3 regions of the Cytobacillus sp. FSL M8-0252 genome follow, and region 3 is predicted to be linked to each of the others. Evidence: riboswitches for the same ligand, from Rfam matches in the RefSeq annotation. Region 3 holds a riboswitch; each other region holds the start of a gene.

Region 1 (3,288 bases), 460 kb from region 3:
TAGTTCAGTTAATTGTTAATAATTAGCAATTAAAAATAACTAGCTACTTTTATATAAAGTAAAATAACTTTGCTTATGTAGTGATTTTAGACTTGTAGGATAGAAAAAGAGGAATGAACCGACGAGTTCATCCCTCCTTCCTATATTGTTCAAAAGAATTATTATATCATCTTCTCGGTTTTTGTACCGAACATTTTAACAACAAGGAAAATCCCCGCCATCATAACAATCAAAGCAGCTAATGCAATGATTACACTTCCACTTACACCCAAAATGATATAAGAGATGGCCGCAGCAACAGCTGCTGTAAAGGCATAAGGAAACTGTGTAATGACATGGTCAATCAAATTACTCCCTGCACCTGTGGCGGATAAAATAGAAGTATCAGAAATCGGTGAAGCATGATCTCCGAATACTGCACCTCCAAGTACAGCTGCCATTGCAGGAATCAGCAAGGATATATCTGTAGCTACAGCAATATCACCAGCTATTGGAAGAAGAATGCCAAATGATCCCCAAGATGTACCTGTACTAAATGCCATAAGTGCCGCAATAATAAATAGGATAACAGGGATAAAATCATGACTCAGATTCGATTGATTAATAACGCTAGCCAAGTACTCCCCTGTACCTAGTTGACTAATCAAATCTCCGAGTAACCAGGCAAAAATTAAGATCAATACTGATCCAAACATAGATTTCATCCCAACCCATGTAGCTTTCAAATAAAAATTACTCGTTAGTTTATCATCTTTCTTTAATACTTGAGCAAATTGTACGTAAGCAACAGCTAAACTCAATAATCCTCCGACAATTAATGATAAGGCCACATCTGTGTTTTCTAATAAGGATACTAACGACACATTCCCCTCTGCACCATTAATGCCTGTCCAAGCCATCATACTCACTGTTCCAATAAATAAAACAATGATTGGCCAAACAAGATGACCAACAGTCCCTTTCGTACTAATAGGTAATTCTTCTTGAACTTCGTCTTTCAACTGTTTCTTCTTATCAAATAGAATTCCTTGTTCAATAGCTTGTTTCTCATGTTTCTTCATCGGACCAAAGTCAATTTGCCCAACAACAATGATAAACACCATTATGATTGCCGCCCACACATAAAAATTTAACGGAATGATTTGCATGAAAGCAGAGAAAGCACTATAATCAGTTATTTTATGAGACACTAAAATCGAGCCAATTAAGGCGATAATTGATGCTCCCCAACTTGATATAGGCGAAATAACACATAAAGGTGCGGATGTTGAATCAATTAAATAAGCAAGCTTTACACGTGATACTTTTTGTCGATCGGTAACAGGTCGAGATACCTGTCCAACTGTTAGCGCATTAAAATAATCATCTATAAACAAAATCATACCTAAAACTACGGTTAATAACTGTGCACCCACTCTCGTTTTCACACGCTTCATTGCCCATTCACCAAAGGCACGACTACCACCCGATAGTGAAATAAATGCAGTAATGCTACCAAGAATAAGTAAGAATAATAGAATGAATATATTCCAAGTATTTAACCCTTCATCTGTTATAAAAAGTGCTATAAACGACGAGAAAAATATTTGTAGCGTATCTAGCGGTTGATATCCTCCAATTATGATAGCTGCTGTTAACGCCCCTAAACCAAGGGAGAGAATCACCCTTTTTGTTAGTATAACCAAAAGCATCGCTACCAAAGGTGGCAGCACAGAAATAAATGTACCTGTCATAAAAAGACCTCCTATTAGTATAGGAGCTATAGACATGAACGAATGCGTCTCATATCAATTAACGATCAGAGAAAGGTATCCTCCACTTTTCTTTGATCCTTAATTGATAATAAAAAAAGAGTAACGATAGAGATTCTATCATTACCCTTCAAGAAGTAACGTTATTCTCCATCACGACTGTAGCTCCCCATTATGGTTAATATACCTCCATAATGACAGTGTTACTCCTATTAAGAGCAACCCCAACAAATAAATATTGACGTACCTATTTGCTTCGGCAAATCTCCCTTTTATCAAAGTTCACTGTTGTCATCCTCACATTGATTACTAATGATGATTTGCGCCTCTACCCCATCGGATTGATAAGGCATTATTCAATTGTTATACATTATATCAAAATATAATTATTTATGCAAAACTCTATCAAAACCTAAAATATTCATAAATTTATTATTTTTAAGATATAGTAGGATACTATAACCTATACCATTCTTAATAGCGCTTCTCTACCGATCATCCCTTTTTTAATGCCTAATTCCTCTGCAGCAAAAGTGACTGATTCAAGTGGTGCATCTATTAGCTGTTGAATCGTTTTTACCCCTACTGCTCTACCAGCAATGACATGGCGATCTTTTAATTTTTCATTTAATAACGCAACGTCTAATGCACCACACATGATATATCCTTTATCATTTGATACGACTAACAAATTAGTTTTTGGCAGCTCAACGGATACAGTCATAAACGTATGACCATCCAAAATAACAGGCTTTAATTCAACCATGACCGTCCCCCCTTCCCTTTAACAATTTATGTTATAGGTAGAGATTCGGTGTACTCATTAGTTAAAATAAACCGAGTTGTTTTGGAGCTAATCCCTCATATTCAATTCCTAATATTTCTAGAATTTCCTTCGCATTATCCGCTGCGTCACCACCAGAATTATTATTAAATAGTACATAGACCTCCTTCGCCTCTTTTTGTAATTGCTTTAATCGCTCTGCCCACTCCAATAATTCCTGGTGATTATAACGGTATAGATAGCGAACTTCACGCCAATTTGGTTGTTTTTTATTTTGCCATCCATGAACATTACGACCGTGCAAGCGGACTAGTACAATTGGATTACCGCAAGTATGCATCACAATTGGAACAGACCCCTCCCCTGCTTGTGGTTCATCACAAACGGTATGTATCCATTTCTCTTCCTTGATAAAATTTAAAGTACCTTCTATAAACGCATCTTGATACCAAGACTGATGACGAAATTCAACAGCACATGGTATTTCTCCCATTTGCTGTTTACACCAGCGTAAATATTGCACGTTTTCCTTTTTACAATTAAACCACGGTGGAAATTGAAATAGGACCATCGCTAACTTATTTTCTCTTATATAAGGGGCAAGCGACGCTTTAAAAGCAGCAAACATTTCTTCCTTTGTCTCAAAAGGAATCTCCCCCCTTTGATGCCCCGTCATCCCCTGATAAGCTTTCACAACAAATTTAAATGAAGCAGGCGTTTCCCTCACCCACTTTTCCCCGTTCCTTTCTGGCT
Region 2 (3,288 bases), 1.1 Mb from region 3:
ATATTGGACTTTTTAAGCAAAATATTGAAACGATACATGAGTCAAGTCAACAAGTATTAGAAGCTGCTCAACAGATGGCTACAAGTATTCAAGAAGAAGCGAACAGCTTAAATATTGTCAATGATTCTATGAGTCAGTCTTTACAAAATACAAAAGAATCTGTTGCCATTTCAGAAGGTGTCGTAGAAAAGTCGGAGAATATGAATGAGAAAGTACAAGATGGTTTAAATAAGATAGTCGATGTTACATCGCATATGAATACTGTAAATACAACGATTAGTGTGACAGCATCGACGGTATCAGATGTTCATTCAAGTATGGAACAAGTGAATAAATTATTAGCAGGCATTAAACAAATTGCCGATCAAACTAATTTACTCGCATTAAATGCAGCAATTGAATCAGCAAGAGCCGGAGAGCATGGGCGAGGGTTTGCGGTCGTTGCAGATGAAGTAAGGAAGTTAGCTGAGCAAAGTGCTGAAATCACGGTGGCGATCTCTGAAGTGACGAATACTCTTTTCACTCAGTCTCTTGAAGCACGTAAAAGCTCTCTTGAAGGGGAAGGTGCTGTAAAGCAGGGACAAGCACTTCTAACAGAGATATCTGCCTTTTTCAACGAGATACAAACATCATTACAAGAAAACAACTTAGAGTTAGTGAGAGGTGTCAATGAAGTTTCCGCTGCCACAGAAAAATTTGAACAAATTCAAGAGCAGATTGAAAATATGGCAAATATATCAGAGGAGAACGCCGCAGCTACAGAGGAAATTGTTGCTATCATAGAAGATGAACATGAGATGGTGTCAAACGTAAATCATTCGGTAGCGGATATTAATCGTTTGAGCATACAGTTAAAAGAGTTAGCTTCAAGCCAACAAGCTTAACATTGGTAATTATGCTCTAATCAAAAGGTTGTGCGAAAAAAGGACCAATTTTCCATAGAGTTTATATTGACAGACGCTATTAAACTATTGTAGCCTAATAGATATCAAATTGAATAAACCTCACTTTTTCTGGTGGGGTAGAGGCGCGGTATTTAACAGTCTTTAGTAGAGTGATAAGGCATGATGAGACTAAAGAGAAGGAAATATCGCCGAAATGTGCTATACCCGTTTGTATAGCATGTTGGGTCTGCAGTGAATAATTGCAGGACTGTCTTAATAAATTTACCCGATTTATTAAGGTGCACTATCTCTAAAATGGGAAAAGTAGAGGATTTAGGCGGAAGAATAACAAGGACCTGAGTTCATCTCAGGTCTTTTTTTGTTATTCTTTTTCTTAATTCGGAATAGTTTAATTAGTAGAAAAATATATTAGGGGGAATAGAGATGAAAAAGAGATTTGCTTTACTAGCTATGGCTATAGTACTGAGTATGTTTCTAGCTGCTTGTGGTTCAAATGATGAGGCTGAAGGAAGCACAGGTTCAGGTGGAAAAGATAAAGACGTTTTTCGCGTAGGACTAGAGGCGGGTTATGCGCCATTTAACTGGACGCAAATGGATGATAGCAATGGCGCAGTAGCAATTGAAGGTAATTCAGAGTTTGCAGGCGGTTACGATGTTGAGATTGCGAAGAAGATAGCAGAAGGTTTAGGAAAAGAGTTAGTAATTGTGAAAACAAAATGGGATGGATTAGTACCATCATTAAGTTCAGATAAAATTGACGCTATTATTGCTGGTATGTCACCAACAGCAGAACGAAAAGAAACGATTGATTTTTCCGATAACTATTACGAATCTGATTTAGTCATGGTAGTGAAAAAAGGTGGCGATTACGAAAATGCCACATCCATTCAAGACTTCAGTGGGGCAAAGGTTACTGCCCAATTAAATACATTTCATTATTCAGTAATTGATCAAATTGACGGCGTACAACAGCAAACAGCGATGGAGAGCTTCCCTGCTATGCGTGTTGCATTAGAGTCTGGAATTATTGACGGCTATGTTTCTGAACGTCCGGAAGGTGTAAGTGCTTCAGCTGCTAATGATAACTTTGCGATGGTTGAATTTACTGAAGGATTTGAGACAAGTGAAGAAGATACTGCCATTGCAGTAGGGGTGAAAAAAGGTAGCGAATTAACAGATAAAATCAATGAAATCCTTGCAGATATTTCTGAAGAAGAGCAAAAAGAATTAATGGATGCTGCTATTGAGAATCAGCCAGCGGCAGAATAACTAAATGAGCCGGCTGCATGAGATGTAGCCGGTTTTATATCGAGAAGAAGGTTAGGAGAGACATGAGAAATAAACAACTAGGGTAGCGCATCCTCTCCGTCGTATTAAACCTTTGAAGCGCAAATCCTTAGCAGATTGATTGGTAATGGCCAATCATGATGAGAGAAAAGGAGATCATTGTTATGAGTATAGAATGGATTATTCGCATCGTTGTCGAATATTGGCCAATGTTTTTACGAGGCGCCGGTGTGACATTAGTCATTGCCTTAATTGGTACCGTTTTCGGTGCCCTAATTGGTTTGTTGTCAGGCATTCTTCGAACAATACCAATACCTGAGAATGGTCCTAAACGGTTGTTATTAAAAATAGTGAATTTCTTGTTATCTGCTTATATTGAATTCTTTAGAGGCACACCAATGATTGTACAGGCAATGGTTATTTTTTACGGGGCAGCAATGGCCTTTGGCTATCAAATGGATCCGCTCATTGCTGGTATCGTTATTGTTTCCATTAACACGGGTGCTTATATGGCTGAGATTGTTCGTGGAGGGATTATTTCTGTCGACCCAGGTCAATATGAGGCAGCCCAAGCCATTGGGATGAACCATTTGCAAACAATGATGAATGTTGTTTTACCTCAGGTCATTCGAAACATTCTTCCAGCTACAGGTAATCAATTTATCATTAATATAAAAGATACTGCCGTGTTAAGCGTGATTTCTATATCTGAATTATTTTTCCAAACGAATTCAATTGCAGGGAATAATTTCCGCTACTTTGAGTCATTCTTTGTTGTTTGTATTATTTATTTCGTTATGACTTATACCGTTACATTAATTCTACGCTATATTGAAAGAAGAATGGATGGACCGGAAAATTACGTCGTTGCAGGTGAAATGGATACGGCAGAAGATATCAAAAGGAAAACAACAGGAGCATAGGTGGCGGAAAGGAGAGTTGGAAAAGTGAATACAGTTGTTGATATTCAAGGGTTAAGTAAGTCTTTTGGTAGTCATGAAGTATTAAAAGATATTAACTTCTCAGTGAATAAAGGAGAAGTAGTTACAATCATCGGCTCATCAGGGTCTGGGAAATCGACCCTATTAAGATGTGT
Region 3 (3,288 bases):
GCTCAACAAATCGAACAGAAAAAAGAAGTGATTTGCGAAACATTCGAGCACCCACGTAAAAAAGGTGGAAAGGTCCTCTTCACAGTCAAATGGGATAAAAAGGACTTTATCCACACCTAATAAATATACCCAACAGTAAAAAAAATCCAAACATCATTCTTTTTAAGGCGTTTAAATGGTGTTTGGATTTTCCTATCTTATACTACTGCTAGCTCATTTAATTTTTTATTAAATCCCCAGCTAAATTAAACGTTTGATGTAAAGCTTGAGCAGCATTTAACATATGCGCTTGGTCGATCACAGCCGAGACCTTTATTTCAGATGTACTGACCATCTTTACAACGATGTTATTAGCAGCTAATACATTAAACATCTCAGCTGCTACTCCAGGATTTGAAATCATTCCTGAACCGACAATCGAGATTTTCGCCAATTGTGATTCCCATTCAATCTGATCATAACTTAATGCTTCTCGATTTTTTTCTAGTATTTTTACAGTCTCTGTAAGATCTTGGTTTTTAATTGAAAAAGATAAGCCTGATGATTTATCATCTGTAATACTTTGTATAATAATATCAACATTTATATGTTCTTTCGCCAAGAGTGAAAAGATGGATGAAAGGCTTATTAAAGGGTCTTTAATCCCTAGTACAGATACCCTTGTAATATCATCTTCAAAAGCAACCCCTCTAACAACTAAGTTCTCTTCCATTTCCGCAACCTCCTCTATAATTGTACCTTCTTCTCGTTCCATACTAGAACGTACTTCAAGCTTTACATTGTAATTTTTTGCAAACTCAACTGCTCTTGGATGTAGAACGCCTGCACCAAGATTAGCTAATTCAAGCATTTCATCGTATGAGATAGATGGAAGCTTTCTTGCATTTTTTATATAGCGTGGATCAGTTGTGAATACACCTGTTACATCGGTGTATATATCACATTTGTCCGCTTTTAATACTGCTGCAAGAGCTACGGCTGTTGTATCAGAGCCACCCCGACCTAATGTCGTTATTTGGCCAGTCTCACTTAAACCTTGAAAACCCGCTACGATAACAATTCTCCCTTTCTTTAACTCTTGTGAAACAGGTTTTGTGTCAATATCAGTGATTCTTGCGTCACCATGTACTGATTCCGTTTTAATCCCTGCTTGCCAGCCCGTATAGGAAGTTGCCTCATAACCTTTTGAATTTAGTGCAATTGTTAATAAAGAGATCGTAACTTGCTCACCTGTAGATAACAACATATCCATTTCTCTCTTACTCGGAGCGGGTGATAATTCTTTTGCCATACCAACTAATTGATCAGTCGTTTTGCCCATAGCCGACACAACAACAACGATATCATTACCATTATTTTTTTCTTCAATGACACGGTTGGCTACATTTTGAATATGATCAACCGAGCCTACGGAGGTTCCACCAAATTTTTGTACAATTAAGCCCACTTTTCTCCCCTACTTTCAAGTCATTCGTTTTTATTCCCTGCCGCCTGTATGTACAACCAACACATTTCTACCCATATTCGGCATAAAAAAAAGCAATGAGATGAAACCCATCCCATTGCTGTGTAGTCAAACGTATGAACAATCTACGTACACACAGTGAGATAGCCCTCCAAGACAGATAGTCTTGACAATCCTGCATTTATTCAATGCAGAACCAGCGAAGAAAATATTGAGTCTTTCTTCACTTCGGCGAATATTCCCTTTCAAAGTCCTTCAAACGAAGCTCAATCTTCTAAGGAACTTTTACTAATGAAACTCGCACCTCTACCTTCACTTTCAAGTTAAAAAGTGATTTGATATAAAGTTAAAAACACTATACCATATTTGTTTTTTTCAGACAATGTCTATTCATGTAACTTTTCATAAAGTTCTTGTGCAACTTTTAATGGTAAGCCAGATTCCCTAAGGTCTTCTACACTAGCTGATTTCATTTTTTTTACAGAACCAAAATCTTTTAATAACTGCTTTTTTCTTTTTTCCCCAATACCATCAATTTCATCAAGAAGTGACTGAAATGCACTCTTTCCACGAACTTGTCTATGAAATGTAATCGCAAATCGATGCACTTCATCTTGAATACGTTGTAATAAATAAAATTCCTGGCTATTTCGAGCGAGGGGAATGATCATTAATGGATTTCCATAAAGAAGTTGAGATGTTTTATGCTTATCATCTTTGACTAATCCTGCTAGTGGAATATCTAAACCGAGTTCATTCTCAAGCACATCTCGAACGACTTCAACATGTCCTTTTCCACCATCAATGATAATTAAATCAGGTAGGGGTAGCCCTTCTTTTAAAACCCGGCTATATCTCCGTCTCGTCACTTCCCTCATAGATTCATAATCATCTGGTCCTTTAACTGACTTAATCTTATATTTCCGATACTCCCTTTTTGCAGGCTTACCATCGATAAAGACAATCATTGCTGAGACAGCATCGGTACCCTGGATATTGGAGTTATCAAAAGCTTCAATGCGATAGGGTGTGTAAATTCCTAGCTCCTCACCTAAGCTTTCTATTGCATTCACCGTTCTTTTCTCATCACGTTCAATAAGCGAGAATTTTTCTTTTAAAGCAATCTTTGCATTTTTATAGGCAAGTTTCACTAGTTCTTTTTTTCTCCCTCTTTGAGGAATAAATATTTTTACATCCAAAAGCTGCTCAGCCATCGTCACATCAACAGAGTCTGGCAAGTAAATTTCCTTTGGTTTAAAATGATTAGCTTGTTCATAAAAACGGCCGAGATAGGTGAGCATCTCTTCTTCAGGCTCATTATAGATTGGAAACATAGATACATCTCTTTCAATAAGTTTCCCTTGCCTAATAAAAAATACTTGTACACACATCCAACCCTTATCAACCGCATAAGCAAACACATCTCGGTCAGTAAAATCCGTCATTGTAATCTTTTGTTTTTCCATCGTCGTTTCTATATGGATAATTTTATCTCTGAAATCTTTTGCTTTCTCAAACTCTAGCGCTGCGGACGCTTCTTCCATTTTCGTTGAGAGTTCTTTTTTGATCTCTTTATAACCACCATTTAAGAAGCGAGTAATCTCATCTGTCATTTGTTTGTATGTGTCAGATTTTACTTCATTTACACAAGGAGCTAGACATTGTCCGATATGGTAGTAGAGACAAACTCTATCTGGTAAGGTGTTACATTTTCTTAAAGGATAAAGGCGATCTAATAATCTCTTTGTTTCATTGGCCGCCTGCACATTTGGATATGGACCAAAATATTTACCTTTGTCTTTTTTTACTTTTCTCGTGGTAAT

Evidence for each region. A riboswitch is a leader RNA that binds a small molecule or an ion and turns the genes downstream of it on or off. The one in region 3 is predicted to bind lysine.
Region 1: linked by a shared signal. The riboswitch ahead of MKX83_RS19870 (Na+/H+ antiporter NhaC family protein) and the one ahead of MKX83_RS17480 (aspartate kinase) in region 3 are both predicted to bind lysine.
Region 2: linked by a shared signal. The riboswitch ahead of MKX83_RS23220 (transporter substrate-binding domain-containing protein) and the one ahead of MKX83_RS17480 (aspartate kinase) in region 3 are both predicted to bind lysine.

The regions. Positions count from the first base shown of each region.
Region 1 is NZ_JBBOWZ010000001.1:3,931,145-3,934,432, forward strand. It holds gene MKX83_RS19870 (Na+/H+ antiporter NhaC family protein) at 162-1,733, opposite strand; lysine riboswitch at 1,906-2,090, opposite strand; gene MKX83_RS19875 (YunC family protein) at 2,215-2,517, opposite strand; gene MKX83_RS19880 (DUF72 domain-containing protein) at 2,579-3,288, opposite strand, start outside.
Region 2 is NZ_JBBOWZ010000001.1:4,594,377-4,597,664, reverse strand. It holds gene MKX83_RS23225 (methyl-accepting chemotaxis protein) at 1-884, shown strand, start outside; lysine riboswitch at 1,015-1,199, shown strand; gene MKX83_RS23220 (transporter substrate-binding domain-containing protein) at 1,329-2,174, shown strand; gene MKX83_RS23215 (amino acid ABC transporter permease) at 2,357-3,115, shown strand; gene MKX83_RS23210 (amino acid ABC transporter ATP-binding protein) at 3,140-3,288, shown strand, end outside.
Region 3 is NZ_JBBOWZ010000001.1:3,471,009-3,474,296, forward strand. It holds gene MKX83_RS17475 (YslB family protein) at 1-120, shown strand, start outside; gene MKX83_RS17480 (aspartate kinase) at 218-1,447, opposite strand; lysine riboswitch at 1,602-1,782, opposite strand; gene uvrC (excinuclease ABC subunit UvrC) at 1,852-3,288, opposite strand, start outside.